Regions from separate parts of the Blastococcus sp. SYSU DS0828 genome, predicted to be linked through region 1. Evidence: riboswitches for the same ligand, from Rfam matches in the RefSeq annotation. Region 1 holds a riboswitch; each other region holds the start of a gene.
The links. Region 1 has a riboswitch for cyclic di-AMP ahead of ACI79Q_RS15895 (NlpC/P60 family protein). Riboswitches for the same ligand answer to the same signal wherever they lie in the genome.
Positions count from the first base shown of each region.

Region 2: another riboswitch for cyclic di-AMP. It lies ahead of ACI79Q_RS08735 (murein hydrolase activator EnvC family protein); the one in region 1 lies ahead of ACI79Q_RS15895 (NlpC/P60 family protein).
Region 3: another riboswitch for cyclic di-AMP. It lies ahead of ACI79Q_RS01300 (hypothetical protein); the one in region 1 lies ahead of ACI79Q_RS15895 (NlpC/P60 family protein).
Region 4: another riboswitch for cyclic di-AMP. It lies ahead of ACI79Q_RS12245 (aggregation-promoting factor C-terminal-like domain-containing protein); the one in region 1 lies ahead of ACI79Q_RS15895 (NlpC/P60 family protein).

Region 1 covers NZ_JBJHAK010000021.1:53,934-61,064, forward strand. The annotation lists gene ACI79Q_RS15890 (M48 family metallopeptidase) at 1-1,045, opposite strand, end outside; gene ACI79Q_RS15895 (NlpC/P60 family protein) at 1,286-2,365, opposite strand; cyclic di-AMP (ydaO/yuaA leader) riboswitch at 2,383-2,559, opposite strand; gene ACI79Q_RS15900 (hypothetical protein) at 2,735-3,043, opposite strand; gene ACI79Q_RS15905 (D-alanyl-D-alanine carboxypeptidase family protein) at 3,127-4,872, opposite strand; gene ACI79Q_RS15910 (DEDD exonuclease domain-containing protein) at 5,069-6,844, shown strand; gene ACI79Q_RS15915 (Lrp/AsnC family transcriptional regulator) at 6,841-7,128, shown strand.
Region 2 covers NZ_JBJHAK010000008.1:69,619-76,749, forward strand. The annotation lists gene ACI79Q_RS08710 (alpha/beta fold hydrolase) at 1-1,051, shown strand, start outside; gene ACI79Q_RS08715 (AEC family transporter) at 1,079-1,996, shown strand; gene ACI79Q_RS08720 (SGNH/GDSL hydrolase family protein) at 2,031-2,693, shown strand; gene ACI79Q_RS08725 (heparin lyase I family protein) at 2,803-4,092, opposite strand; tRNA gene ACI79Q_RS08730 (tRNA-Ile) at 4,494-4,567, opposite strand; cyclic di-AMP (ydaO/yuaA leader) riboswitch at 4,728-4,883, shown strand; gene ACI79Q_RS08735 (murein hydrolase activator EnvC family protein) at 4,894-6,120, shown strand; gene ACI79Q_RS08740 (TVP38/TMEM64 family protein) at 6,153-6,902, shown strand; gene ACI79Q_RS08745 (maleylpyruvate isomerase N-terminal domain-containing protein) at 6,836-7,131, opposite strand, start outside.
Region 3 covers NZ_JBJHAK010000001.1:274,590-281,720, reverse strand. The annotation lists gene ACI79Q_RS01320 (hypothetical protein) at 68-247, shown strand; gene ACI79Q_RS01315 (hypothetical protein) at 248-562, shown strand; gene ACI79Q_RS01310 (hypothetical protein) at 1,158-1,523, opposite strand; gene ACI79Q_RS01305 (bifunctional 3'-5' exonuclease/DNA polymerase) at 1,510-2,403, shown strand; cyclic di-AMP (ydaO/yuaA leader) riboswitch at 2,572-2,719, shown strand; gene ACI79Q_RS01300 (hypothetical protein) at 2,974-3,858, shown strand; gene ACI79Q_RS01295 (SDR family oxidoreductase) at 3,881-4,627, opposite strand; gene ACI79Q_RS01290 (protein kinase domain-containing protein) at 4,861-6,741, shown strand; gene ACI79Q_RS01285 (hypothetical protein) at 6,777-6,932, opposite strand; gene ACI79Q_RS01280 (protein adenylyltransferase SelO) at 7,001-7,131, opposite strand, start outside.
Region 4 covers NZ_JBJHAK010000013.1:60,463-67,593, forward strand. The annotation lists gene ACI79Q_RS12230 (SDR family NAD(P)-dependent oxidoreductase) at 1-817, shown strand, start outside; gene ACI79Q_RS12235 (GNAT family N-acetyltransferase) at 858-1,859, shown strand; gene ACI79Q_RS12240 (class I SAM-dependent methyltransferase) at 1,906-2,562, shown strand; cyclic di-AMP (ydaO/yuaA leader) riboswitch at 2,680-2,806, shown strand; gene ACI79Q_RS12245 (aggregation-promoting factor C-terminal-like domain-containing protein) at 3,017-3,880, shown strand; gene ACI79Q_RS12250 (hypothetical protein) at 4,123-4,506, shown strand; gene ACI79Q_RS12255 (sulfite exporter TauE/SafE family protein) at 4,510-5,241, opposite strand; gene ACI79Q_RS12260 (hypothetical protein) at 5,244-5,678, opposite strand; gene ACI79Q_RS12265 (STAS domain-containing protein) at 5,781-6,182, opposite strand; gene pntB (Re/Si-specific NAD(P)(+) transhydrogenase subunit beta) at 6,229-7,131, opposite strand, start outside.

The sequences.
Region 1 (7,131 bases):
GCACGGGTGTGGCCAGCAGGCTGCCCACGGCGACGAGGAACAGCAGCAGGGGGACCACGCGGGGGTCGCCGGCCGAGGGCGCCCCGGCGCGGCGCAGCAGCGGCGTCCACGTCAGCAACCAGCCGAGCAGGGCGGTCGCCGCGCCCGCGCCGAGCGCGCCCATGAGCGTGCCGGTGAGGACGTCGTCGGTGGCGACGTGCCCGAGCTCGTGCGCCGAGATCGACTCGATCTCCGCGTCGGGCAGCTCGCCGAGGACGGTGTCGTAGACCACGATGCGCCGGGTGGAGCCGAACCCGGAGACGTAGGCGTTCAGCGCCGTGGTCCGCCGGGAGGCGTCGGAGACCAGCACGTCCTGCACCGGGGTGCCGTTCTCCTCGGCGAGCGCCAGCAGGTCACTGCGCAGCTCACCCGCCGGCAGCGGCTCGAAGGAGTTGAACGCCGGCTCGATGACCACCGGGTAGAGGAACGAGCCGACGACGACGAAGCCGGCCACTGCCGCCCCGCCCCAGGCCCACCAGGTGCGCGGCGCGCGACGGACCAGCCACAGGAAGGCCAGCACCACGACCACTGTCAGCGCCGCGCTGATGGCCCACGAGACGGCGACGTCGCGCAGCCAGAGCCCCCAGCCGCGGGTGGACAGGCCGTAGCGCGTGCGCACGGACTCCGCGTAGGCGGAGATCGGCAGGGTCACGGCGCGGCCCAGGAGGAGCAGGACCGGCACCCCCAGCACCACCCGCACGACCCAGCGGTCCCTCCACCGCGCCCCCAGCGACCGCATCAGGCGGGCCCCCAGCGGGGTGAGCCCCAGCACGGCCGAGACCGCCAGCCCGAGGACGAGGGAGAGCAGCGACGCGGGTCGCAGGGCGGCGGCGAAGGCCTCCGCGCGCTCGATCGCCGCGGGATCCAGGCCGGCGGTCGGGTCGGGCTCGGTGTGCCCTCCGGGCGGTTCGGGCACCACGTCCCACGGGGTGCGGACGACGATGACGACGACGACGGCGATCCCCAGCAGGGCCGCGGCCACCAGGGCGGCCCGGCGAACGCTCACCCGGCCGATCCTAGGCGGGCCAACCGCAGCGGCCCGTCCCGGTTCGGGGACGTGCTGGGCGGCCGGCATCCTGCTCGACCCGGTCGCGAGGCCCGCCCTCACCGTGTTCCCGTCCTCCGGGCCTGCCCGAGATCCTCGGGATCGGGCCCTCGGTCACCTGACCGGCCAGCGACCGCGAGGGCCGGCGACCCCTGTCGGGATCACCGGCCCTCGTTCCTCGCTGCGATGCTCCCGGAGCCGTCAGCCGGCGATGCGACGGGCGCTGTTGTAGTTCCCCATCGAGTCCACGCTCGCCACCTTCACCGGCTGGCCGGAGGTGGAGGCGTGCACCATCTGGCCGTTGCCGATGTACATGCCCACGTGGCTCACCGGGCTGTAGAAGAACAGCAGGTCGCCAGGCTGCAGCTCGCCGCGCGCGACGGGCCTGCCCATCTGGCTCTGCGACCGGCTGGAGTGCGGCAGCATCACACCCGCCGCGGCGTAGGCGTACGACGTCAGCCCCGAGCAGTCGAAGGCGTTCGGCCCGCCGGCACCCCACACGTACGGGTCGCCGATCTGGGCGAGCGCGGTGTTCACCGCCACCTGGGCGGCCGAGCTCGGCGCGATGACGGCGCCGGTGGGCGCCGGGAGGCCGGTACCACCGTGGGCCTGCGCCACCTGCTCCTGCTGCGGCGCGGTGAGCGCCTCGTACCGGCGCTGGTAGTCGGCGATCTTCGCCTCGAGCTCCTCCTGTTGGGCGGCGATCTGCTCCACCGTCCGCCGGGCGTCCGCCGCGGCCTCCTCGGCGGCGTCGCGGGCCTGCTCCGCGTCCTCGGCCGCGCGCGACACCTCGGTGAGCACCTCGCTGGTGTGCCCGGCGATGGCGTCGAGGGTGCCCAGCTGGTCGACCAGCTGGTCGGCCGAGGTGCTGGTCAGCAGGACGTCGAGCGGCGACATGCCGCTGCCGGTGTAGACGCTGCGGGCCAGCCGGCGCATGTGGCCGTCGAGGGAGCCGAGCCGGCCCTCCGCCTCCGCGACCGCCTCGCTCGCGGCCTGCGCGTCGCGCTGGTGGCCCTCAAGGACGACGCGCGCCTCGTTCAGCTGCTCGGAGACGACCTCCAGCTCGTGGCTGGCCTCGGCCACCTGGGCGGCGATCTCGTCGGCGGTGCCGGGGACCGCCGACGCGGTACCCGGGAGGACGGTGACGGTCAGGGCTGCGACGGCGCTGACCAGGAGCCCCGAACGGAGCGGTCCGAAGCGGCGGGCGCTGGCGGAGCTGCGCCGGCCGGCGGTGTGGAGTTGTTCGGGGGCGTGCGTCAGTAGTGCGTGAGGGGTCGCCACGTGCGGCGGCTCTCCGTTTCTTCCACTTCGACCGCCGACCGAGTTAGCTGACGGGTTCGGGCTGGGAAGACTGGCCCTATCCCCCACCCACCGGCGAGCCGGCGGCGGGAGAACTCACCCCAGAGTGCGGTGGGTCCCCGGTACACCTCGGGCGCAGTGGTGCGCGCCACGCGGTGATTAGGCGGTGTCCGGTCGAGGCCATCCATCGATGGATGACGACCACCCGGCCGAACGGAGGGAACCCTACGACCGTGATGCGCCTGTGACAAACGGGGACAGCTGAGACGTGTGCGACGGGCGCCTGGCCGCCCACCTGGGCATTCACCCGATCGGGTGGTCACCCGGCCCTCGCCGCGGGTGCGGCGGCGATCAGCCGGTGCGCCGTCCGGACCGCTCCCCGCCGTGCCCGTCGGGATGCCGCAGCGGGGGAACCAGGCCCCCCTCGGCCAGCGCGCGCACGGCGCTGCGTTCCACCTCGTCGAACTCCACCACCACGCCCGGCGGTGGCACGACGACGTCCTCGGCGGCCGCGGCCGGCCCGCCACGCGGCCGCCCGGTCATCGGCACGACGACCGGGTCGCCCCCCTGCCACCCGGGCGGGGCTCCCAGCAGCACGGTCACGACGCAGTCGGCGCAGCCGGTCCCGCGGGCGGTGCAGGTGTCGCAATCGATGAGCATCGCTTCTTCTCCTCCGTGAGTTGCTGCGCACGGTAGGAAGGGCCACCGACATTTCCGCCGCGCCACCGACGGCTCGCGCCGGATCAGCTGCCCGCGAACTCCCAGTGCCACGGCTCCTCGCGCCCGTTGCCCGGATCGGCCCACGTGGGGTGCAGGAAGCCGAACCGGCCGGCGTTGGCAGCCATCCAGGCGTACTGCGGGGTGCCGAACGTCTCGACGCCACCGCACAGGTCCACCGCCAGACCCCAGCCGTGGTTGCTGGTGCCGGGCACCGCGGCCAGGGCCGGCTTCTCCCCGTACAGCCGCACCTGGCTTGCGTAGGTCCGGTAGGAGTCGGTGATGCACAACGGGCTGCCGAAGGCGGTCGCGTAGGCCGCCGACATGGCGCGGTAGGCGGCGGCCGCGTCGCAGCGCAGCGCGTGCCCGCCGACGCCCAGCGGGCACATGGCGCTGGGCGGGATGAGGCCGTTCGGGTAGCCGCCCCATGCGCGGGCTCCGTCGTAGCTGGGCGGGTAGACGGTGTTGCCGCACTCGGTCCGCAGCGCCCCCGCGGCCGGCCCCGGGACGGCGACAGGGGGCCGCTGGCCGAGGACCGGGCGGCCGATCGCCAGCACCTGGTCGCCCGGCAGCGTGCGCACCACGACCGCGCCGGCCCGCGCGTCAGCGGTCAGCATGGTCCGCGGGTCCAGGGCGATGCCCACGTGCCCGAGCCCCGCCTCCGGGGAGCCCAGGAAGACCAGGTCGCCGGGGAGGACGTCGGCGCGGTCCACCGGCACGGCGCTCGCGAACAGCTCCTCCTGCGTCGCGGGCAGCTGGACACCGGCCCGGCCGTAGGCCACCCGGACCAGTGCGCCGCAGTCCCAGGACTCCGGCCCCGCCGTCCCCGGCGCGTACGGCTGCCCCAGGGCCTCCATCGCGCCGCTGACGGCGGCGAGGGTCTCGGCGGGCAGCACCAGGAGCGAACTCGGCCGCCCGGGCAGCTGGGCCACCCCGCGCTGCGCGCCGCCCCCGGCGGCGCCCACCGGAGCCAGGCGGTCGGGGAGGCTGCGCTCGGGTTCCCGCAGCGCAGCGGCGGGCACGTCCGCGAGGCCGGCGGTCCGGAGCTGGTCGACGTAGGCCCGCCAGCTGGCCGCCGTCTGCTCGTTCACCGACGCCTGCTCCCCCTGGAGCGCCGCCAGCTGCCGGTCGACGACGGCGAGCGTGTCGTGCAGCTCCGTGGTGACCGCGTCGGCGGCCGCCTCCAGCGCGGCCACCCGCGCGGCCACCTCGTCCGCCCGCCCCTGGGCCGCGTCGAGCGCGGCCTGGGCGCGCTGCTGCTGGTCCAGGGCGGCGCGCCGGTGGCTCTCCGCGATGCCGATGAGGTGGGCGAGGTGCGCGTCGACGGCGTCGAGGAAGCCCATGCCGGCGAGGACCTCCCCTGGATCCCCACCGGCGAGCAGGAGCGTGAGGGGGGTGAGGGCGCCACCGTCCCGGTAGACGGCGACGGCGTACCCGGCGACCTCGCGCTGGTGCCCGGCCAGCACGCCCCGGGCGTCCTCGAGCACCGCCCTCGCCTCGTCCACCGACCGCTGCGCCTCGGCCAGCGCCTCGCGTGCGGCGACGACCTGCCCCTGGCGCGCGCGGAGGTCCTCCTGGACCTCGGCGGCCCGCCGTTGCAGCTGGTCCAGGTCGCGGCTGTCCAGCACGCCGGAGGTGCCACCCGGCTGGTCGCTGGGCGCGGCGGCCACCGGCCCGGCGGGCAGCAGCACGGCCGCGCCCGCCACCAGCACCGCGGCCACCGCGCACCGCCGGGCCCGGGCGGGCGGGCGCCACCTGGAGCGCGCGGGCATCACCGACCACCTCTGCCTGCGGGCCGGTCGCACCGGACGCGACGGCCACTGGCAGGCATGGTGTCCCGATCGGGGCCGGAACACCAGGTCCCACTCGATGCGGGCAGCCCCGGACCCCCCGGTCAGGGGGCCGGTGCGCGGCCGGCCCCGGCGCGCGTCCCCCGGAGTGTCAGCCCCCCGACCTAGCGTCCGCCCCGTGGCACCCTCCCCCGCACCGCTGCGCTACCAGCAGGTCTCCATCGAGGAGGTCGGGACACCGCTGGCGCAGGTCACGTTCGTCGTCGTGGACCTGGAGACCACCGGCGGGTCCCCGAAGGACAGCGCCATCACCGAGATCGGGGCCGTGCGCGTCCGCGGCGGGCAGGTGCTCGGCGAGTTCCAGACCCTCGTCGACCCAGGCCACGAGATCCCGCCCTACATCAGCGTGCTGACCGGGATCACCTCGACGATGGTCGCCACGGCCCCGCGGATCGGCGCCGTGCTCCCCACCTTCCTCGAGTTCGCCCGCGGCGCCGTCCTGGTCGCCCACAACGCCCCGTTCGACCTCGGGTTCCTCAAGGCGGCGTGCGCCGAGAACGGCCTGGTGTGGCCCACGGCGGCGTCCGTCGACACCGCCGTCCTCGCCCGGCGGCTGCTCAGCCGGGACGAGGTGCCCAACTGCAAGCTGGCCACCCTGGCCCCGTACTTCTCCGCCACCACCTCGCCCACGCACCGGGCCCTGGACGACGCGCGGGCCACGGTGGACGTGCTGCACGGCCTCTTCGAGCGGCTCGGCCCCCTCGGCGTCACCACCCTCGAGGAGCTGACCGGGCTGACCCGGCAGGTCGATCCGGAGCGTCGGCGGAAGCGGCACCTGGCCGACGCCGTCCCCAGCGGCCCCGGCGTCTACCTGTTCCGCGGCCCCGGGGACGAGCCGCTCTACGTGGGCACCTCCAGCGACCTCCGCAGCCGGGTCCGCAGCTACTTCACCTCGGGCGAGCAGCGCAGCCGCATCACCGAGATGGTCGGCCTCGCCCAGCGGGTGGAGCCGATCCCGTGCGCGCACGCGCTCGAGGCCGCGGTCCGCGAACTGCGGCTCATCGCCCGCCACAAGCCGCGGTACAACAGGCGGTCCCGCTTCCCCGAGCGCGCGCTGTGGGTCCGGCTCACCGACGAGCCCTTCCCGCGGCTGTCGGTGGTCCGCCGGGTCCGCCCCGACGCCGGCGTGTTCCTCGGGCCGTTCCCCGACCGCCGCGCCGCGGACGCCGCCGTGGCCGCCGTCCACGAGGTGCTGCCGCTGCGGCAGTGCACCGCCCGGCTCTCCCCCCGCACGCCGGTCAACGCCTGCGCGCTGGCCGACATGGGGCGTTGCGGCGCCCCCTGCACCGGCGCCCAGTCGGTTCCCGAGTACGCCGGCGTGGCGGCGGTCTTCGCCGCCGCGGTGGGCCACGACCCCCGTCCCCTGCTCGCCCCGCTGCTGGACCGGGTGGAGCGGCTCGCCGCCGAGGAGCGCTACGAGGACGCCGCCGTGCTGCGCGACCGGGTCGCCGTGCTGGTCCGGGCCCTCCGCCGTCGGCAACGGCTCGAGTCGCTGGCTGCCGTGCCCGAGCTCGTGCTGGCCCGTCCCGACGGCCAGGGCGGGTGGGAGCTGTCCGTCGTCCGGCTGGGGCGCCTCGCCGCGGCCGGGAACGCGCCGCGTGGCACCACCGTGCGGAGCGTGCTGCCGGGCCTGCTCGCGACCGCGGAGACCGTTCCCGGTGCGGACGACCCGACGTCGGTCGACGAGACCGAGCTCGTCCTCCGCTGGCTGGAGAAGCCCGGCACCCGGTTGGTGCAACTGACCGGCACCCTCGCCTCCCCCGCACCCGGCACCGGCGCCTACAGCGGGTTCCTGGCGCGGGTGGAGTCCGGGCGTGACGCGCAGGACCCCTTCGCCGACGGGCGGTCGCTGGGCACCCGCGCCCGGCCGGAGCGGATAGCATCCCCCGCGTGATCACCGCCATCGTGATGATCGACGCCGCCACCGACTCGATCGCCGAGGTCGCCCAGGCCGTCGCCGAGCTCGACGGGGTCAGCGAGGTCTACTCCGTCGCCGGCGATGCCGATCTGATCGCCATCGTCCGCGTCCGCGAGTTCGAGCAGGTCGCGGAGGTCATCGCCGGCCGGATCAACAAGGTCGCGGGAGTCCTCGACACCGACACCCACATCGCCTTCCGCGCCTACTCGCGCCACGACCTCGAGGCAGCCTTCTCCATCGGCTTCGACACCGAAGCCTGAGCG
Region 2 (7,131 bases), on a different contig from region 1:
GGCGGCCGGCTGCCTCTGGCCGGTCACGACGGCGGCCCTCGTCCTGGGCACTGCCGGGCGGGCCGTCAGCGACCCGACCGGCGCGGCCGCCGACGTCACCGCGCTGCTCGCCGACCCCGAGCGCTGGCTGACCGACCGCCCGGGGCTGGTCGACGACGCGATGGGCGCGCTGCCCGGTGCGGCCACCATGGCCGGCGGTCTCGCGGTCGGCCCCACCGGCCGCTGGCTCGGCGGTGAGGACGTCGGCGCCGCGGCCCGCCGGCTCGGACGGCTCTGGCCCGACGGGGCCCCGGTGGTCACGCGGCTGCCCGACGACGTCAGCGGTCCAGCGACCGCGCCACCCCGCGGGATCGACGACCTGCTGGGCGCGCTCGAGGTCCGGGCACGGAAGTCCGGCCCGGCGCGCGACACGATCGCCGTCCGGGTGCTCACCCGCGCCGACGGTGGCACCGCCTACGTCGTCGACATCCCCGGCACCGGCGTCTGGAACGCGCCGTCGGGCACGGTCCACCCGCGGACCCACGACCTCGGGACCAGCCTCCGGGTGCTCGGCGGTGACACGACGACGCGCCAGGCGGGGATCGCCGAGGCGCTCCACCGGGCCGGTGCGGAGCCGTCGGACCCCGTGCTGCTGGTCGGGCACAGCCAGGGCGGGATGGTGGCCGCGCAGGCGGCCGCGGACGCCGGCGGCCCGGGCTTCGGGTTCGACGTGCGCGCCGTGGTCACCGTCGGGGCACCCGTCGCCCGCGTCGACGTCCCGCCGGAGGTGCAGCTCCTCGCGCTGGAGAACCGCCACGACCTCGTCCCGCAGCTGGACAGCCGCGCCAACGACGACAGCCCGAACGTCACCACCGTGACCTTCGCGGCGCAGCACGGCAGCGTCGCGGACAACCACGCCATCGGGGCCGCGTACCGGCCCGCCGCCCGGGCGGTCGATGCCGGGGAGGACCCGTCGCTGGCCGCGTTCCGCGCCGCCGCCGCGCCCTTCCTGGTGCCGCCCGGCGAGCCGGCGTCGGTCGTCGCGCACGTCTACGAGATCGGCCGGAGGTGACGTGGCCGCGCTGGCTAGTCTGCCGTGGTGCAGGGGGCGGCGGTGGTGCTGCCGGAGTTCTCCCTCATCGTCCTGGGGCTGGTGCTGCGCCGCTGGGCCTGGCGGTCCCCGGGATTCTGGGCGGAGCTCGAGCGCCTCGTGTACTTCGTGCTGTTCCCGGCCCTGCTGCTCCGCACCACGCTCGCCGCCGACGTCGCCGCGGCCGGTACGGGGGTGGCCCTGCTGGCGGCGGTGGGGGCGATCGCGGCGGGCGCGCTGCTCGGCGCGCTCGTGCGGTGGTTCCCGGGCATCGACCGGGTGACCGCGGCCTCGGGGTGGCAGACGGCGTTCCGCTTCAACTCCTTCCTGGCGCTGGCCCTCGTCGACGACCGCGGGCCGGCCGCGCTCGCGCTGATGGGCGTCCTGCTGGGCGTCACCGTGCCCGCGGTCAACGTCCTCGCGGTGCTGGCGCTCGCGGGAGGCACCACTGCGGCGAGCGGACGCGGCGCCGTTCTCGGCGTGCTCGGGGCCGTCGTCCGCAACCCGCTGATCGTGGCGACCGTCGCCGGGCTCGCCGGCAACGCCGCCGGCGTGGTGCTGCCGGAACCGGTCGACGCCACGCTCGGCCGGATCGCCGCCGCGGCCGTGCCCATGGGGCTGCTGACGGTGGGTGCGGCGCTGCGGATCGGCGAGCTGGCCCGCCGGGAGTGGGCGCTCTCCGGCTACCTGACGGCGGTCAAGCTGCTCGCGGTGCCCGCGGCGGCGCTGGCCCTCGTGGCGCTCCTGGGCATCGAGGGCGACCAGCGCGCCGTCGTCCTCGCGTTCGCCGTCGTGCCGCCCGCCACGGCGTCCTACGTGCTGACGGCCCGCATGGGCGGCAACGGCGGGTTCGTCTCCGCGCACATCTCCCTGGCGACGACGGCCGCGCTCGGGACCGTGCCGCTGTGGTTGCTGGTCGCGGGCTGAGGAGGAGGCGTGCGGTCCGCTAGCGTCCTGAGGCATGTCGCGGCGGCGCACGATCGCGATCACCGGCGGGATCGTCGGGCTCGCCCTGGTCCTGTCGGTCCTGATCCCGGGCAGCCCGACGCGGGTCGTCGCCCGGGGCGCCGTGCACGCGGAGTGCGTCACGTGGGTGGGCGACGAGGGGAGCCGGTCGCTGGCGGTGTACGGGGACTCGATCAGCCGCGCGGACAGCGAGCCCCGGTTCGGCTTCCACGGCGGCCGCTCCTGGTACTCCCACCTCGTCTGCTCCGACGAGTTCACCGACGGCGCGAACGCGGCCGTGGCCGGGGAGACGGCGGCGGAGGTGCTGGGGCGTCTCGAGGCCGACGCGCCGCGGGTCGACGTCCTGGTCATCCAGGCCGGCACGAACGACCTCCGCCTCGGGGTGCCGACGAGGGAGACGGTGGCGAACCTGCGCCGGGCGGTCCGGCTGGGGCAGGAGGCCGCGGGCACGGTGCTGCTGGCGACGGTGCAGCCGTGGACGGACACGGACGCCACGGCCCTGAATGCCGCGGTCCGCCGGCTGGCGGACAGGACGGGCGTCGAGCTGGTGGACTTCGCCGGCGTGCTGGGTGACCGCGACCTGACCCGGGACGGGGTCCATCCGACGGAGGCGGGCGCCCGCGCCCTGGCCGACCTGGTGGCGGATGCCGTGACCTAGACGCCGACCACAGGGGCCGCGCGCTGCCCGCAGTCCGGAGAGCTCCGGACTGCGGGCAGCGACCCCATGACGGTCGGGCCTGCTCGCCGGACCCGGCGAGCCGAGCAGGTCAGTCCATCGCGTTCAGTGACGCGACGGACTCGCGCGTCGGGCCGAAGCCGATCGGGGAGTGCTGGAGGTAGTGCGTCCGGTAGGTCCCGGCCGCCGAGTAGATGCCCTGCTTGATGTAGACGGACTGCCCCTCGTACAGGTTGGCGACCCGCTCGGACAGGACCTTCTCGCCCTGGTGCCAGACCTCGATGAGGCCCTTCGCCGGGTCGGGGGACCAGATGAACCGGACGGTGTGGTCGTTCCAGGCGCCCTTGTCGATCGTGCCGAGGTTGAAGGTCCGGACGTACTGCGCGTCGCCGGCGGTCCTGCCGCCCGTGCCACCCCGGACGTCGACCATGAGGTTCTCGTTCACGTCCGACCAGAAGTGCACGTTGGGGTTGCCGGAGTTCACCGTCTGGTGCCACTGCGTGTAGATCAGGAACTGGCCGCGCTCGTCCCAGTCGAAGTCGGCCGGGAAGAACGTGGACCAGGCCCACCACTGCTCGTCGCCGGGCCGGACGTCGCCGGAGGCGGCGATCGAGTCGCGGACCTCGGAGCGGAGGGTGCCGTGCGTGCCGTTCCAGCCGGTGTCGCCGCGCTGCACGGTGAAGAAGGCGGTGCGCTCCGAGCCGGGGTACGGGTTGGCCGTGGTGGTGCCGTACTGGTCCGACCGGAGGGCGTGGATCTCGGGCCAGGGGCCGGGGACCAGCGTCGTGGCGTCGTAGCCCCAGACCCGCGTGGGCTGGACGGCGGGCAGCTCGGACTCGGGCTCGGGCTCGGGCTCGGTCGCGGGCGGGGGCGTCGTGGTCGTCGGCGTCGTGGTCGTCGGGGGCGTGGTGGGCTCCGTGGACGGCGCCGGCGGCTCGGTGGTGGTGGGCTCGGGCGGGGGCGTCGTGGTGACCGGGGCCGCCTCGGCCGGCTGGCCGCCGGGGTAGATGTGCACCGGCTCCGTCCGCTCACCCTGCACCTTGGCGTGGTCCCGCGGCACGACCACGAAGGCGTACCGCGGGGTGGACAGCGGCAGCCGGGGCGACGTCCAGGCGGTGGCGCCGGTGGAGCCCACGATGCGACCGGCGGCGCCGGAGGTGACGTCGATGACGAGGTAGTCGCGGGCCCCGGGCACCCCCGTCCAGTCCAGCGAAGCCCGCTGATCGACGGCCTCGCCGGTGAGATCGGCCGGGGGGAGCAGCACGGCGGCGGCCTGCGTGTGCGATGTGACGGGCCGAGGGGCTGCCAGGACGGCGTCGGCGAGTCCGGCGCCGCCGATCAGGGTCAGGGCCGCCAGGACGGCCAGGTTGCGCTTGTTCATGGCGTCGGTCCTCAGATCAGGTCGAGCGGGGTCTGGACGAGGCGGTCGGCGGCATGGACGCCGCCGCCGGCATCGGTCAGGACGGCGGTGGCGACGGCGAGCACGAGACCGGCCCTCGAGGGGAGCCGGGCAGGCGCTGCAGATGCCGCTCGGACGCCGCGTCCGGGGCTGCGGCGGTGACACCACCGGTCGAACCGACGGCGGCTGAACGCTCTGTCACGCATCAATTACGCCACGTCATGAAGGCGGCGGTGCAGAGGCGCGCCGGTCGCCTTCCGGCCGCGGCGCCGGTGTGGCGCACCGCTGACGCCGAGGCGCCTACACCCATTGGGAGCCGTGTCCTTGCTCACGCGGACAGGGAGGCGCGAGCGCCAGGCACGACACCGCTGGCATGGGAGAGGTGGGGCGGGTGGGGCTCGAACCCACGACCCAGGGATTATGAGTCCCATGCTCTGACCAGCTGAGCTACCGCCCCGGACCCGCCAGCCTGCCAGACGGCGCCGCGGCGCCGCAGCCACGTCCTGGGGCCGGTGGGGCGAACTGACAAGGTCCGTTACCCCCCTGTGACATTCGGGCGATCCGCTTGTACCGTCTCTCGCGGCCCATCCGATCCCGCTCCCGAAACCCGGGGGCTCGGACGGGCCCCGCCGAACTCTGCGGCCTCACCGCCGCGGGGACCGGGGACCCACGTTCTCTGGGGTGAATCCCGCCTGCGCCACCACGGGCAGGCAGGTAGGGCATGTTCCGGCCCGAACCCGTCAGCTGACCTGGTAGGCGGATAGAGGAACGGAGACCGTCGCCTTGGCGACCTCGCACCACCTGCGCCACCACGTCCCGGCCGCGCCCGCGCGCCGGGCCCTCAGCCGCACCCGTCGGGCGGCCACCGCCGCCACCGCACTGCTGGCGCTCGCACTGCTCGGGACGTCGACCGCGGCGGCCGCGCCGGGCGACGCGCGCAGCGAGCACGACCGCGTCGAGGCGGAGGTCGCCGACATCGAGCAGCGCGTGCGCGACGCAGAGGAGCGCCTGCAGCAGCTCACCCTCCGGGCAGAGGAGGCCAGCGGCGCCGTGCTCGCCGCGCAGGCCGAGCTCGACCGCGCCCGCGAGCACGCCGACGCCATCGCCGCCGAGCTCGCCGCCGTCCGGGAGGCCGTGGCGAGTACCCAGGGTGAGGTAGCCGCCCTCGGCCGGGAGGCCTACATGGGCAGCGACAAGTCCATGAAGCAGCTGGAGATGGTGCTGCACGCCGACGGCCCGGGGGAGCTCCTCCAGCAGGCCGCGACGCTCGATCTCCTCGGTGAGGATCGCGCGCAGGTGCTCGAGGACCTGCGGGTGGCCGAGGCCCGCGAGGCCCGGCTCGACCAGGAGGCGAAGGCCGCCGTCGCCGAGCGGGATGCCGCAGCGCGCAAGGCCCAGGGCATGCAGGCGGAGGTCGACGCCCTCCTCGCGGCCGCGCAGACCGACTTCGATGCGCTCACCGCCGAGAAGGCGGCGCTGGACGAGCAGCTGCGCGAGGCGGAGATCCGCATGCTCAGCCTCCGCGGCACGGCCGACCCCGTCGCCGCCTGGTCCGAGCAGCAGGCCACCGAGCAGGCGGCCGTGGCGGCGGCTCCCGCGACCGCCGGGGCCGGCCGGCTCACCCAGGGGCGGGTCACCTCCTGCTACGGCAGCCGGTGGGGTACCCAGCACCTCGGCGTGGACATCGCCGCGCCGATCGGCACCCCGATCTTCACGCCGGAGCCCGGGGTCGTGCTGCAGGCCGGGCCGGCCAGCGGGTTCGGCCTCGCCGTCGCCATCCAGCACCACGACGGGGCCATCACCGTCTACGGGCACGTGAACCAGTTCTTCGTCTCGCCGGGCCAGGTCGTCAGCGGTGGGCAGCAGATCGCCGAGGTGGGCAACCGGGGCCAGTCCACCGGCCCGCACCTGCACTTCGAGGTGCACCTCGGTGGCCTGTACGCCAACCGGTCCAACCCGGTGCCGTGGCTGGCCCAGCGCGGCATCACCCTCGGCGGCAGCTGCGGCTGAGGCTGGTTGACGCCATCGGTCAGGATGAGCACGTGCGGACGACGGCGGGGGCGAGCCCGTGGCTGCGGGCGTGGCTCCTCGTCGCGCTGCTCGCGACCGGCGTGGTCGCCGCCCTCGCCGTCGACGTGCCCACCCTGGCGCAGGTCCGCTCGTGGGCCGACGGCGGCGGCCTCCGGACGTGGCTGCTGCTGATCGCCGCGCAGGGGGTGGTCCTGCTCGCGCCCGTCCCACGGTCGGTGCTGGCGGCGCTGACCGGAGCGGTCCTGGGGTTCGGCGCGGGCTTCGCGGTCGCCTACACCGGTGCCTTCCTGGCGGCGACCGGTGCGTTCTGGCTCGCGCGGGGCCTGGGTCGCCCGGCCGTGGAGCGGCTGGCGGGGCCGCGGCTCGGCCGCGTGGACCGGTTCTCCAGCGACCGGGGCTTCGTCGCGGTGGTGCTGAGCCGGGTGGTCCCGATGGTGCCCTTCGTCCTGGTCAACTACGCGGCGGGCCTGAGCGCTGTACGGCCGCTGACCTACGGCATCGCCACCGCCGTCGGACTGGTACCCGGCACGGTGGTGCAAGTGGGCGCCGGCGCCTCGGCCGGCGCGGTCGTCGCCTGGATGCCGACCGCCACGGTCGCCCCGGTGGTCATCGTGCTGGTGCTGCTGCTGCTTGCCGGTGCGGCCGTGTCGAGGTACCGATCCCGCACCGGCGAGCAGGTGGGCGAGGACGCGGGTCAGCGCCCGCCGAAGAACCGCCCCAGCGCGCCGCCGGCCCCGCCCACGGTGCGGGCGGCCAGCTGAAGGATCGGTCCGCCCGGGATGCCCGGCACCTGCTGGACGATCGGCGCCAGCTGCAGGAGCCCGGGCACGTCGTGGACCTTCAGTCTGCGGCGGGCCACCGCCGGTACCGGGTTCACCCGGCCGGCGGCGGCGTCGAGCAGGAGCTCGGGGGTTGCCTCCACGGCCGGGCCCTCGACGACACCCGGCGGCACCCGTCGCACCCGCCACCCGTCGTCGTCCGCGGTGAACC
Region 3 (7,131 bases), on a different contig from region 1:
CGGCTCGAAGGATCTGCAGCCAGGCGATCGGGGCCTCGCCGGCGACGTCGTGACCCGTGGTCAGCTCGTGTCGGACCGCGTGCGGCAGGGCGGCCTGGAGGTCTGCGGAATGTGCGGGGTCGACCAGCCGGTCGCGCGTGGGGACGACGAGCGTGACCGGAAGACGGCGTGCGGCCAACCGGGGCAGGTCGGCGGTGACGTCGACGCGACCGACCAGCTCGACCTGCGCGCGTGCGCCGGCCGGTAGGTGCTCGGTGACGTCCCGGGCCAGCTGGGCGGTGGCGTCCCGGCCGAGGGCGTGGAGCGCGGCATCCCCGGGGAACAGGGCCTCGACGAACCAGCCGGCGCCGACGGGGTCCTGCTCGAGCAGCCGCTGCCACAGCCGGCTGGTCGCCGCGAGCGACGGGCGGGCGGCAGCGAAGCCGGCGGTCAGAACCAGCGCGGTGCCCCGACCCTCGTGGCCACTCGACGCGAGATCGACGCGCGGATCGCCTGTTTGCAGGACAACAGCGCCGCCCTCGGCCGCTACCTGCAGGCGGCGGGGGTGGACGCCGGGCGCTGACCTTGCTCGACGTCGTGGGTCCGTCGTGATGGCGGCCTGTCGCGACGAGCACCCCCTGCTCCATCGTCGCGTCGCGTCGCGTCGCGCCGGCCGCCGTCCTCGCGCGATCCCGCACCGGGGACATGCGTCGGGGCCGTCCGGCGGATCGGTCGGCTCCGTCGGCGACACTGCGGGCGTGCAGCGGATCCTGCTCCGGCGCCGCGAGTCCGCGGTGGAGATGACGGAGCTCGTCGACGACGGGTCGACGGGGTCGGTCACCCGCGTCGCGGCCGGGGGGCTGCCCGCCGTCGTGGCACAGCGGGAGGCCGCTGCCGCACCCGTCCGCTGGGTGTGGGACGACACCACCCGCTGGTACCCCGCGCTGCTGGCGGCGGGAGTCCGCGTCGAGCGCTGCACCGACCTGCGGCTCGGCCACGCGATCCTGCGGCGGTCCCCGTTCGCGGCCCAGGAGCTGCTCGCCGGGGACGACACCCCTGGGTGGGACGTGCTGCAGCCCGGCCAGCCGGCGGAGTCCGCCCTCTTCCCGCTGGCCGACCCGGCGGACCGGCTCGACCCCCTGGCCGAGCAGCGGCGCCAGCAGGCGGCCCTGGCCGCCTCACCGCACGGCGACCGGCTCGCGCTGCTGCTCGCGGCGGAGTCCGCCGGCGCCCTGGTGGCCGCCGAGATGACGCACACCGGCCTGCCGTGGCGGGCGGACGTGCACGAGCGCCTGCTCACCGACCTGCTCGGCCCGCGCCCGGGAACCGGTGGGCGCCCCGCGGTGCTCGAGCGGCTGCTGGGCGAGATCCGCGCGGCGCTGGGGACCCCGTCGCTCAACCCCGATTCGCCGGCCGAGCTGCTGCGGGCACTCCAGCAGGCCGGCCTCCCGGTGGCCGACACCCGCTCGTGGACCCTCGAGCAGCTCGAGCACCCGTGCGTCCCCCCCGCTGCTCGAGTACAAGAAGCTGATGCGGCTGCTCACGGCCAACGGCTGGAGCTGGCTGGAGGCCTGGGTGCAGGGAGGGCGGTTCCGCTCGGCCTTCCTGCCGGGTGGGGTGGTCACGGGTCGGTGGGCGTCCAACGGCGGGGGTGCACTCTCGGTGCCCACGCTGATCCGCCCCGCGGCGGTCGCGGACGACGGCTGGCGATTCGTCGTCGCCGACGTGGCCCAGCTGGAGCCCCGGGTGCTCGCCGGGATGAGCGCGGACACCGCGATGGCCGAGGCGGCGCGGGCCTCGGACCTCTACGCGGGCATGGTCGCCGGTGGCGCGGTGGCGACCCGGGCGGAGGCCAAGCTGGGCATCCTCGGGGCCATGTACGGCGGCACCCGCGGGGAGAGCGGCCGCATGATGCCCCGGCTCGCCCGCCGCTACCCGCGCGCCATCGGCCTGGTCGAGGAGTCCGCCCGGGCCGGCGAACGCGGCGAGGTGGTGCACACGCTGCTGGGCCGGGGGTCGCCGTCGCCCAGCGCGGCCTGGGCGCAGCGGGCGGACGGGCTCGGCGAGGCCGCGGAGCAGGCCGGTTCCCGGGAGGACCGTGACCGCGCCCGCCGCGCCTGGGGCCGGTTCACCCGCAACTTCGTCGTCCAGGGCACCGGAGCGGAGTGGGCGCTGTGCTGGCTGGCCGACCTCCGCAACCGGCTCTGGCGGCTGGGCGGCGACGGGCCGCTGGGGACCCGGGCGCACCTGGCGTTCTTCCTCCACGACGAGGTGGTCGTGCACACCCCCGAGCACCTGGCCGGCGACGTGGTCGAGGCGGTGCGCGCCGCGGCCACCACGGCCGGGCGGCTGCTGTTCGGCGCCTTCCCGGTGGACTTCCCGCTGGACGTCGCCGTCGTCCGGTCCTGGGCCGACGCCGGCTGAACGGACTGCCGTACACCACCGACGGGGCCGGCACGGTGGCGCGACACGCGTCACGATCTGCGGAAGTGACCGCTCCCGCATTGTCACGACTGCATAACGACGGTTACCGTGGCGGAGCCCGGTCGATCGTTCTCTCCCCATCCGGGGAGGGTCTGCCGGGCGCCGCCGAGTCGCCCGCCGCCTTCGAGCTGCGGGCGAGCCGGGGACCCACCGAAGTTCTGGGGTGAATCGCGCACCGGGCACGTCCCGGTGCGGGTAGGGCTGCTTCCCGTCCGAATCCGTCAGCTAACCCGGTAGGCGGCACGACGGAAGAAACGGAGAGCCGCCGCATGGCGCGCCCCTGCACCGCCGCACCATCCCGCGCCCGCCGGCACCGCCGCCCCCCGGTGCGTCCCCGGACCTGACCGCACGCGCACCCGGCGTCCCGCCGGTCGCCCCCACCAGCGATGACCGCCGGCCGAGCCGCCGGTGCCCGGTGGCCCCGCGACCCGGCGCCGGTCCGCAGCCCGCATCCCTCGCGGTCCGCCTCGCCCGGCCGACCCCGCCGCACCAACGGAGCACCCCGAACCCATGGATCCCCGCACCACCACCTCGGGCCGTCGTGGCCCGCTCGCCCTCCGCCGTCGCCCGCCCTCGGGCCTCCGCCGTCCGGCGTTCTACCTCGGGGTCGCCGCCGCCGGTGCCCTCCTGGTCAACACCCTCGTCGGCGTGGACCCGGGCGCCCAGGCCGAGGCCGGCACCTCGCAGTCGGTGAGCGTCGCCCAGGAGCTCGGGCTCACCTCCCGCTCCGGCCCGGTCGACGTCGCCGAGGACCTCGCCCCGCTGCAGGACCTGGCGGCCAGCCGCAGCAGCCGCGAGGCCGAGCAGGTCGCGGCCCAGCAGGCCCAGGCCGCGGCCGACCAGGCCGAGCTCGACCGGCAGAAGGCCGAGGCGGAGGCCACCGCCCGCGCCGAGGCCGAGGCGAAGGCTGCCGAGGAGAAGGCAGCGGAGGAGGCCGCAGCCGCCGAGCGGGCGGCCGCGGCCCCCGCCGCGGCGACGCCCACACAGGAGGCCCGGGCCGCCGCCACCACCGCCGCCTCGGTGGCGGCCACGGCGGTCGCCCGCATCTCCAACACCGCGGGCAGCGTGAAGCCGCAGACCCAGGCCGCGGCCGACGCGGTGGTCAGCAACGTGCCCGGCGCCGCGGGGATCACCCTCGGCGGCACCCGGGCCAGCGCCGCCGACCCGGGCGGGCACCCCTCGGGCCTGGCGCTGGACTACATGGTGATGTCCGACGCCGCCCTCGGGGACGCGATCGTCGCCTACCACCGCGCCCACTGGGCCGAGCTGGGCGTGGACTACCTGATCTGGCAGCAGCGGATGCTCTCGTCCCCGGGCGGCTCGTGGCAGGCGATGGAGAACCGGGGCAGCGCGACGGCCAACCACTTCGACCACGTGCACGTGAACTACAACTGACCCCACCGCCCCGCGGCCGTGCCTAGGTGAGCCGGCGGACCACGGACAGCGGCAGCACCCGCATGGCCAGCCCGATGGGCACCCACGGCCACGCGGGGACGTAGGCCGTGGCCCGCCGGGCCTCGATGGCGGCCACCATGGCGCGGACGCCCGTCGGGGTGTCCACCATGAACCGGGTTCGCTGCTGCACGTGCTGGTTCATCTCCGACCGGATGTAGCCGGGGTAGATCACCGACACGTCCAGGCCGGGGATCCGCTCGGCCCGCAGCCCCTCGGCGAGGGACGCGACCCCGGCCTTGGTGGCGGCGTAGGTGGTCATCGACCGGCGCATGCCGCGCAGCGCCGACATCGAGGAGATCAGCACGAGGTGCCCGCGGCCCTGGCGGCGGAAGATCTCCAGCGCCGCCTCGGTCTGCGCCAGCGCGCCGACGAAGTTCGTCATCGCCGTCTCGCGGTTGGCCTCGGCCCGGCCGGTGCCCGGGGGCGCGCCCTTGCCGAGGCCGGCGTTCACGACCACCCGGTCGATCGAGCCGAACGCCGCGGCGAACGCGGTGAAGACCGTGGGCACGGCCTGGGCGTCGGTGACGTCGAGCGCCGCGGTCTCCACCCGCCGGCCGGTGGCCGAGCGGATCTCCGCTGCGAGGGCGTCCAGCCGATCGGTGCGCCGGGCGCAGAGCGCCAGGTCGTGGCCGCGGGCGGCGAACTGCCGGGCCATCTCCTCGCCCAGGCCGGAACTCGCGCCGGTGATGAGGACGACGCCGGTGTTCATGGGTGCTCCTGTCGATCGGTGCGGCGGGCCGCTGCGACCGGCCGGCACGCACGGTACGAGAGCCCGCAGGCGGATCCGCGGCCGGCACCGCGGCGGCGCGTGGGGCCGGCCGGGTTCCACCTCGTCGGCTCCGCCGGGGTTCAGACCCCCTCCGGGCGGGCACACCTGCAGGACGTACGAGTACGGGGGAGCGCGGAGGCGCCCTCTCGGCACCGACACGAGGGGACTCGGGAGTGACCACGGCCGGAACCAGCCGACGGTGCCTGGACGGCCGCTACCAGCTGCAGCAGCTCATCGCCGTCGGCGGGATGGGTGAGGTCTGGCGGGCGCGCGACCTGCAGCTCCACCGGTCCGTGGCGGTCAAGGTGCTGCGCAGCGAGTACGCCGACGACCCGGAGTTCGTGGCGCGCTTCCGCTCCGAGGCCCGGCACGCGGCGGCGTTGAGCCACCCCAACATCGCCGCGGTCCTCGACTACGGGGAGACGACCGCCGAGGACACCGGCGAGCGGCTGGCCTACCTGGTGATGGAGCTCGTGGAGGGGCCTCCGCTGTCGGCCCGGCTGGCCGAGGTGGGATCGCTGGACACCGCCGCCGCGCTCTCGCTGCTGCGGCAGGCGGCGGCCGGGCTGGCCGAGGCCCATCGGGCCGGCGTGGTCCACCGTGACGTCAAGCCGGCCAACATCCTGCTCGGCCGGGACGGCACGGTGAAGCTGACCGATTTCGGGATCTCGTGGTCGGCGGGGAGCGCGCCGATCACGGGCACCGGGCAGGTGGTCGGCACCGCCCAGTACATGTCGCCCGAACAGGCCCGGGGCGAGCACGTCAGCCCGGCGAGCGACGTCTACGCCCTCGGTCTGGTCGGCTACGAGTCGCTGGCCGGCCAGGCCGCCTTCGACGGCGACAACCCGGTCACGGTCGCGCTCAAGCAGGTGCAGGAGCACCCCGAGCCCCTTCCCGCCGAGCTGCCGCCCGGCGTGCGCGCCCTGATCGACGCCGCCCTGGTCAAGGACCCGGCGCAGCGGCCGCGGGACGGCGGCGCCTTCCTGTCGGCCATCGAGGAGGCGATCCACCGACCGGCGGGGACCGCACCGGGTCGCCGGCCGCTGGTCACGCGCCCGGTGCGGGCGGCGCGCCCCCCGTCCCGGGGCACCCGGGCGGCGCCCGGGAGGGCCGGCCGCCGTCCGGCCCTGGCCGTCGCGACGCCGCTGGCGGCGTTCCTCCTGCTCGGGGGCGGTGCCCTGTGGATCATCCCGGATCCCGGTGGGGACGCGGGCGCCGGCCGGTCCGCCGGCGCCGTCTCGACCCCCTCGGCAGCCGCGGGCGTCGTGCTGGCGCCGGCGGAGTACCTCGGCCGCCCGGCCGCCGAGGTGGCCGCTGAACTCGGCGCGCTCGGGCTGACGGTGCGGCAGGAGGAGGACGTGACCGCGGAGCAGGCCCCGGGCACGGTGACCCGCCTCGAGCCGGCCGCCGGCATGCTGCTCCCCGGCGACGAGGTGCGTCTCGGTGTCGCTGTCCGGCCGGGTGTGACGGTTCCGGAGGTGGCGCCGTCGACCGGTGGGGGTGCCATCCCGGTGGGACGCCCCCAGCCCGTGGCACCTGCCCCGGAGGTGCCGGTCGCCGAGGAGCCGGTGCCGAGCGGCGCGTCAACCCGCGGCCCGGCGGAGGAGAGCGCGGATCCGGCGACGGGCACGCCCACGACGCCCCCCGCCGGGGATGCCGCCGGCCCGAGCACCCCGCCGCAGGACGGGGAGGTCATCGCCGGGCCGAGCAGCCCGCCCGACGGTGACGGGGGCACGACCGAGCCGATCACCCCGCCGGAGGACAACGGGGACACCGAGCCCAGCACCCCGCCGGAGGACGACGGGGACGCCGAGCCCAGCACCCCGCCGGAGGACGACGGGGACGCCGAGCCCAGCACCCCGCCGGAGGACGACGGGGACACCGAGCCCAGCACCCCGCCGGAGGACGACGGGGACACCGGGTCCACCACCCCGCCGGAGGACGACGGGGACGCCGGTGAGCAGACCGCCGCCCCGGAGGACGAGGACGACGACGCCCCCGCCACGGCGACGGAGCCGGCCGGCGACGAGGTGGCGCCCGCCGCCCGGATCTGACTGACCGGCACCGGCACCGGCCGGTCGGCCGGCCGTCAGAGCAGCCGGTCGAGGTCGTCCGGCCCGGGACCGGTGCCGCCGGAGTCGGGCAGGGGAGAGGTGTCGGGGACGTCGTCGTCGGGAGGCTCGGGGGCCACCGGCCCCTCGGCGTACAGGGTGTCCGGGTCCCGGGGGTCCATCTCTCGTGGCACGGATCGCGACTACCCGGCGCGGCCGGGGTGAACCCGTCGCGACGGGGCCGGCGGTTCCGGTCCCATGCTCAGGTCCCGCAGAAGGTGCGGTAGGCGCCGAAGTCCTGCGGGGCGGGCTCCGCGTAGCGCTCCAGCCCCGGCCGCTCGTCGAAGGGGGCGGTCACCACGGACAGGAGCCGCTCCAGCGGCGCCAGGTCGC
Region 4 (7,131 bases), on a different contig from region 1:
GGGCGGGACGGCGGTCGTCACGGGCGCCGCCAGCGGGATCGGCGAGGCGCTGGCCGCGCAGCTGGCCGACCGGGGCAGCCACCTGGTGCTGCTGGACCGCGACGCCGACCGGCTGGCGGCGGTGGCCGGGCGGATCGCCGCCGACCACCCGGCCCTGCGGGTGGCGACGCACGTGGTCGACCTGGCCGACGACGAGGCGACAGCGCGGGTGGCCCGGACGCTGGTGGCCGAGCACCCCGAGACCACGCTGCTGGTCAACAACGCGGGGGTCGCCCTGGGCGGTCGCTTCGACCAGATCGGGCTGGCGGACTTCGAGTGGGTCCTGGCGGTGAACCTGCGCGCCGTCGTCCGCCTCACCCACATGCTGCTGCCCGTGCTGAAGACCCACCCCGGCGCCCACGTCGTCAACGTCTCCAGCGTCTTCGGCATCTTCGCCCCGGCCGGGCAGGTCGCGTACGCGACGAGCAAGTTCGCCGTCCGCGGGTTCAGCGAGGCGCTCCGCCACGAGCTCGCCGACGACGGCATCGGCGTCACGGTCGTCCACCCGGGTGGGATCCGGACGCGGATCGCCGAGAGCGCCCGCACCGGCGCGGGCGTCTCGGTGGAGGAGTACGAGAAGGGGCGGGCGCAGTTCACCAAGCTGCTGCGGATGCCGCCGGAGGACGCCGCCGCCCGCATCGTGGCGGCCGTCGAGCGCCGCCGCCCCCGGCTGCTGATCGGCTGGAGCGCCACGGTGCCCGACGTGCTGGTCCGCCTGCTGCCCGGCACCTACTGGCGGCTGATCGCTCGCCGGGCGACCGCGCGGCCGAGGGGCTGAGCGCCGGAAAAGGTATTGCCGGTGCCAGTAGAACGGGGACGTGACCGACCCCTCCTGCCGGATCGTCGAGCTCGGCCCCGACGACGACCTCTTCCCCTCCTGGTGCGAGGTGTGGGCCGCCTCCGGCCGGGCCGCCCGGCCGCAGGACCCGCCCCGGCCGGCGCAGGAGGACGTCGCGCTGGGGCGGGAGCTCGTCGCGCCCGGTGGCTCCCGGGACGGCACCCACCGGGCCGCCCTGGTGGACGGCGCGGTCGCCGGCGCGCTCCGGCTGATCCTCCCGCGCAAGGACAACCCGACGCTGGCGGTGGTGGACCTCGCGGTGCACCCGGCCTCCCGGCGCCGTGGCCTCGGGAGCGCGCTGCTGGCCGAGGCCCGGGTACTCGCCGCCGCGCACGGCCGCAACTCGCTGGTGAGCGAGGTGGACGAGCCCGGCCCCGGGGCGCCGGGCCGCGCCTTCGCCGAGCGGCACGGCTGGTCCTGCGACCTGGTGGAGACCCGCCGGGAACTGGTGCTGCCGGTCGACGAGGACCGGCTGGGGGCGCTCGAGGCCGCGGCCGGCGCCGGGTACGAGATCGTCACCTGGCGGGACCGCACCCCGGACGCGCTGCTGGCCGACCGGGCGCTGCTGGAGCGGCGCATGACCACCGACGCACCCCACGGCGATCTGCCGGTGGGGGAGGAGGAGTGGGACGGGGACCGGATCCGCGAGTACGAGCGGACCCACGTCGCCCGGGGCCGGACGGTGCTCAGCGCGGGCGCGGTGATCGGCGGCCGGCTGGTCGGCTTCACCGACCTGCAGATCCCGCTCGCCCAGCCGGCGCTCGCCCAACAGGGCGGCACGCTGGTGCTCCGTGAGCACCGGGGGCACCGGCTCGGCGCCCGGATGAAGGCGGCCGTGCTGCGGGAGCTGGCAGCGGGGTTCCCCGGCGTCCGGCGGATCAGCACCTACAACTCCGAGGGCAACACGCCCATGGTCGCGGTCAACGAGGCGCTGGGTTTCCGCCCCGCCGGCGCGCTGTCGTCCTGGTCGACCCGTCTCTGAGCCGGGCGGTCCCACCGCCGCCGGCCGCGTGCGGTTGACTGCCGGGGTGGACCGTTCCATCCCTGCGGAGTTCGTCCGCGCCCACACCCGGCCGGTCCGGCCGGACCTGGTGCCCGAGGTGGAGCTGCTGGTCGCCGCCGACGTCGTCGCCCTGTGGGAGGCGATGGAGGCCGAGCACGGGCGCACCTCCACGGACCCGCCGTTCTGGGCCGCGGCCTGGCCGGGCGGCCAGGCGCTGGCCCGCCACGTGCTCGACCACCCCGGCCTGGTGGCCGGGCGCACCGTGCTGGACCTGGGGGCGGGCAGCGGCCTGGTCGCGGTCGCGGCGGTCCTGGCCGGCGCGACCGCGGTGCTCGCCAGCGACGTCGACCCGTTCGCGCTGACCGCGATCGCCGTCAACGCCGAGCGGAACGGCACCCCGGGCATCACGCCCGCCGGCGACGTGCTCGGGGGCGAGCCGCCCGACGTCGCGGTCGTCCTCGCCGGCGACGTCTGCTACGACCGGGAGATGACCGACCGGGTGCTGCCCTTCCTCGAGGCGGCCCGGGCCGGCGGTGCCGAGGTGCTGATCGGTGATCCCGGGCGGGTGTACCTCCCCGAGGACCGGCTGGAAGCGCTGGCGGTCTACGACGTGCCCGACACCGAGCCGTCGCCCACCGGGCCGGTGCCGGTGCGCCGGACCACGGTCTGGCGGCTCCCCTGACGGTCACCTCCCGTTCCTTTTCCCGCCAGGGGATTGTCACGAACGGATAACGCTGGTTACCGTGGGTCCCGCCCGGCCGGTCGTTCTCTCCCCATCCGGGGGAGGTCCGCCGGGCGCCGCCGAGTCGCCCGCCGAGGGCGAGCCGGGGACCCACCGAAGTACTGGGGTGAATCGCGCGCCGGGGCACGTCCTGGCGCGGGTAGGGCCGCTTCCCGCCCGAATCCGTCAGCTAACCCGGTAGGCGGCACGACGGAAGAAACGGAGAGCCGCCGCATGGCGAGCCTGCGGGCCCACCTTGCACGGAACCGCAGCCGGTACGGAGCCTCGCGCGCGCCTTCCCCGCGCTGAGCGCCCGGGCGTACGCCCGACACCGCTGCCCCTCGACCATCCCCGCAGCAGTTCCCGCCGCCGTCGCCGGCCCTGCCGCCCCCTGCCCCTGGAGCAGTTCCTCCCCATGAACCTTCGCGCCACCTCGATCACCCGTGCTCTCCGCCCCACGACCGGGCGCCGTTCGACGAAGACGGTCCGCCGTTCCGCGCTGCTGCTCCTGGCGGTCGCCGCGGCAGGCGGCCTGCTGGCCAACGGCGTCGTCGCCGACGAGCCGGTCGCCCAGGCCGAGCCGGAGCTGGCCTCCGTCAGCGTCGCCGAGCAGCTCGGCATCACCGACGAGACCCCCGCGCCCGACGTGACGGTGGCCGCGGCCGACACCCTCGGCCAGCTGGCCGCGAGCCGCAGCGAGCGCGCGGCCGAGCAGGCCGCCGCAGCGGAGGCGCGGGCCGCGGCCGAGCAGGCCGAGCTGGACCGCCGTGCCGCCGAGGAGGCCGCCCGCCGCGCCGCCGAGGAGGAGGCCGCGCGCAAGGCCGCTGCCGAGGAGGCCGCCCGCAAGGCCGCTGCCGAGGAGGCCGCCCGCGTGCAGGCGGCCCGGGAGCAGGCCGCCCGCACCCCGGCGCCGGCCGCACCAGCCCCGGCCCCGGCCCCGGCTCCGGCTCCTGCCCGGAGCGCTCCCGCGCCGGCCGCCGCGGCCCCGGCCGGCTCCTTCCAGGAGTACGCGATGGGCAAGCTCGGCGGCTCGGGCAGCGAGTTCAGCTGCCTGGAGAGCCTGTGGGGCAAGGAGAGCGGGTGGAACCCGAACGCCCAGAACCCGCGGAGCACCGCCTACGGCATCGCGCAGTTCCTCGACTCCACCTGGGCCGGGACCGGCATCGCCAAGACCTCCGACGGCTACCGGCAGATCGACGCCGGCCTGATCTACATCAACAACCGCTACGGCTCCCCGTGCGGCGCGTGGTCGCACTCCCAGGCCACCGGCTGGTACTGAGCGGGCCTCTGCCCCCGCCCCTCGCCCGCGCGGGGCGGGACCCTGCGGCGAGGCCGTTCCAGCACGTCACCACGCTCGGGGTGGTCTTCGGACGGGGGCGTCCCCGCTGAGGCATTGGAGGCTTTACCTGCGTCGTCGGCCCCGAGGACGCAGGTAGAGCTTCCAATGCCCGGGGTCGGCTCAGCGCAGCCGAGCCTCGGCTCCAGGCCTAAGGTCGGTGCAGCGTGCACGGAGGGGGAGCGATGACCGAGGCCGACGACGCCGACCGGACCACCCCGCAGAGCGGGATCGTCGGGCGGTCGATCGACGAGTTCGTGAACCAGCTGCGGTTCTTCTCCGATCGCGCCCGCAACCTCGCCGGGAATGCGACGTCCCGCCTCCCGCTGCCGGCCCTGCCCAGCCCGCCCGGGGCGATGTCGGCGGCCCAGCTGCGCGCCGTCAAGGAGATGGTGACCGCGCAGCGCACCTCGATCGCCGCCATGCGCGCTCAGCTCGACGCGTTCGACCAGCAGCTCGCCGTCTTCGAGCGGATCCTCGACCCCCTGGTCGAGTGGAGCACGACCTGGGCGCGGCTGGAGGAGGCCGTCGGCGACATCGTGCGCCGGGAGCCGCCCGTCGAGCAGTGACGGTCAGCCCGCCAGCGACCTGACGAGCAGCACCGCGCCGGAGAGCAGGCACAGCACCAGGGCGGCGCGGCGCATGGCCGGCAGGGCCAGCCGCCGGCGCAGGGGTCCGGCGAGGAGGAAGCCGGTCAGCACGAACGGCACCAGCCCCGCACCGGTGAGCAGCCCGCCCCCGTCGAGCTCGCCGCCGGCGACCAGCACGCCGAGGGACAGCAGCGTCGTCCCGACGAAGAACACCGACAGGTTCGCCCGCTGGGCGGCCGGGGTGGGCGCGCGGTAGGTGACCACCAGGGGCGGTCCGGGCGTCGCCGCGACAGTCGAGAGCGTCCCGGAGGCGAAGCCGGCGACGGTGAGCGCGCGCCGCCCGCCCGGCAACCGCACCCCGGCGAGCGACGCGCCACAGGCGAGCAGCACGACGACAGCAACCGTTATCCCCAACAACCGGCCGTCGATGACCTGCACCAGCCCCAGGCCAGCGACAACGCCGGGGGCCGAGGCGAGCATCGCACCGCGGAGGTTGTCGAGCTCCAATGCGGACCGTTCGCGCCACACCACCGGCAGCAGCGCGGTCAGCGTGCCCACCAGCAGCGGGCCGGGCACGAGAGCGGGCTGCACCAGCAGCACCAGCGGTCCGGCGAGGAGGCCGAAGCCCATGCCGGTCGCCGTCTGGACGACGGACGCCACCAGCACCGCCAGGCCGCACGCCAGGAGTGCGAGCGGGTCGGTGGCCAGCTCCACGCTCAGTAGCCGTCGTCCTCGTCCTCCGGCGGACGACGACGGAGCAGGCCGGTGACCGAACCCACCCGGCTCTGCGCCTGGCGCAGCCCGTGGACCAGGGGCATGAGGTCGTCGTGGATCCGGCGCAGCGTCTCGGGCACGGTGTCGACGGCGGGGTCGTCGAGCACGCGACCGACCCGCTCGATGCCGGGGCGCAGCGCCCGCACCGGCTCCTCCAACTCCTCGAGCAGGCTCTCCAGGCGTTCGGTGATCCGCTGCGCGGAGGCGATCGTCTCCCGGGCGGACGTGGTGGCGGCGGTCAGCTCGCGGACCGTGCCGTTGAGGTCGGCCAGCGTCCGGGGGAGCTGGGAGAGCGCCTCGGTCTGGGCCTGGAGCAGCGCGAGCAGCTCGCCGAACCCGGGGATGCGGGGCATGCCGAGACCGCGGAAGGGATCCACCTGGCAACCGTCGGCGACCGGTGCCGCGGGCGCAACCCGGCGACCGGGCGTAGCGCCGGCGACCGGCCGCGCCGGGCGGTGGGGACCCTTGCGCGCGGTCGATCAGGCGGCGTCGGTGAACGCGACGCGCGCCCACCGGTCGAGCGCCAGCAGCTGCCAGGCCCGCTGGACGAGCGGAGGCGCGTCGCGCAGCTCCACCCGGACTCCGGCGTCGGCCAGGGACCGGGCCCAGCGGGCGATCGCCCGGCAGCCGGCCACGTCGGCGAACCGGAGCCCGGAAAGATCCAGGGTGCAGGCGTCGCCCTCGATCGGGACGGCCCCCAGGATCCCCGCCAGCCGCTCCGCGCAGGCGACGTCGAGGTCCCCGACCAGCGCAATCCCGTACCGGTCGACGTAGGCGCGGAAGGCCGGCGGCGCGGACGGTGCGCTGAGCTGCGCCGCCGGGCGCACGTGGTCGCACCCCCGCGGCGACGCGCCCTCGCTCAGCGGAACGTGCGCGTGCATGTGCACAGCGTAGGCGCTTCGGGGGCGGCGGGCCAGGCCGAACGGCTCACAGCGCCTTGAGGATCGCCTCCACCTGCTCCCGGGCGTCGCCGAAGAGCATCCGGCTGTTGTCCCGGAAGAACAGCGGGTTCTGCACGCCGGCGTAGCCCGTGTTCATGGACCGCTTGAACACGACCACGTGCTCGGCCTCCCACACCCGCAGCACGGGCATGCCGGCGATCGGGCTGGTGGGGTCGTCGGTGGCGGCCGGGTTGACGGTGTCGTTGGCGCCGATGACCAGCACCACCGAGGTGTCGGCGAGGTCGTCGTTGATCTCGTCCATCTCCAGGACGACGTCGTAGGGCACCTTGGCCTCGGCCAGGAGCACGTTCATGTGCCCGGGCAGGCGCCCGGCCACCGGGTGGATGCCGAAGCGCACGTCGACGTCCTGCGCACGCAGCTTGCGGGTCAGCTCGGCGACGGCGCTCTGCGCCTGGGCGACCGCCATGCCGTAGCCCGGGGTGATGACCACCGACTTCGCGTTCCGCAGGAGCTCTGCGGTCTCCTCGGCCGAGATCTCGGTGTGCTCGCCGTAGTCCACGTCGGAGGCGGCCGCCGCGCCCTCGTTGCCGAACCCGCCCGCGATGACCGAGAGGAACGAGCGGTTCATCGCCTTGCACATGATGTAGGAGAGGTAGGCGCCGGAGGAGCCGACCAGGGCGCCGGTGATGATCAGCAGGTCGTTGCCCAGCAGGAAGCCCGATGCGGCAGCGGCCCAGCCGGAGTAGCTGTTGAGCATCGAGACGACGACGGGCATGTCACCGCCGCCGATCGAGGCCACCAGATGCCAGCCCAGCGCCAGGGCGAGGACCGTCACGACCGACAGCACGAGCAGGTTCGGCTCGACCACGAAGACGACGGTCAGGACGGCGAACAGCGCCAGTGCGCCGAGGTTCAGCCAGTTGCGCCC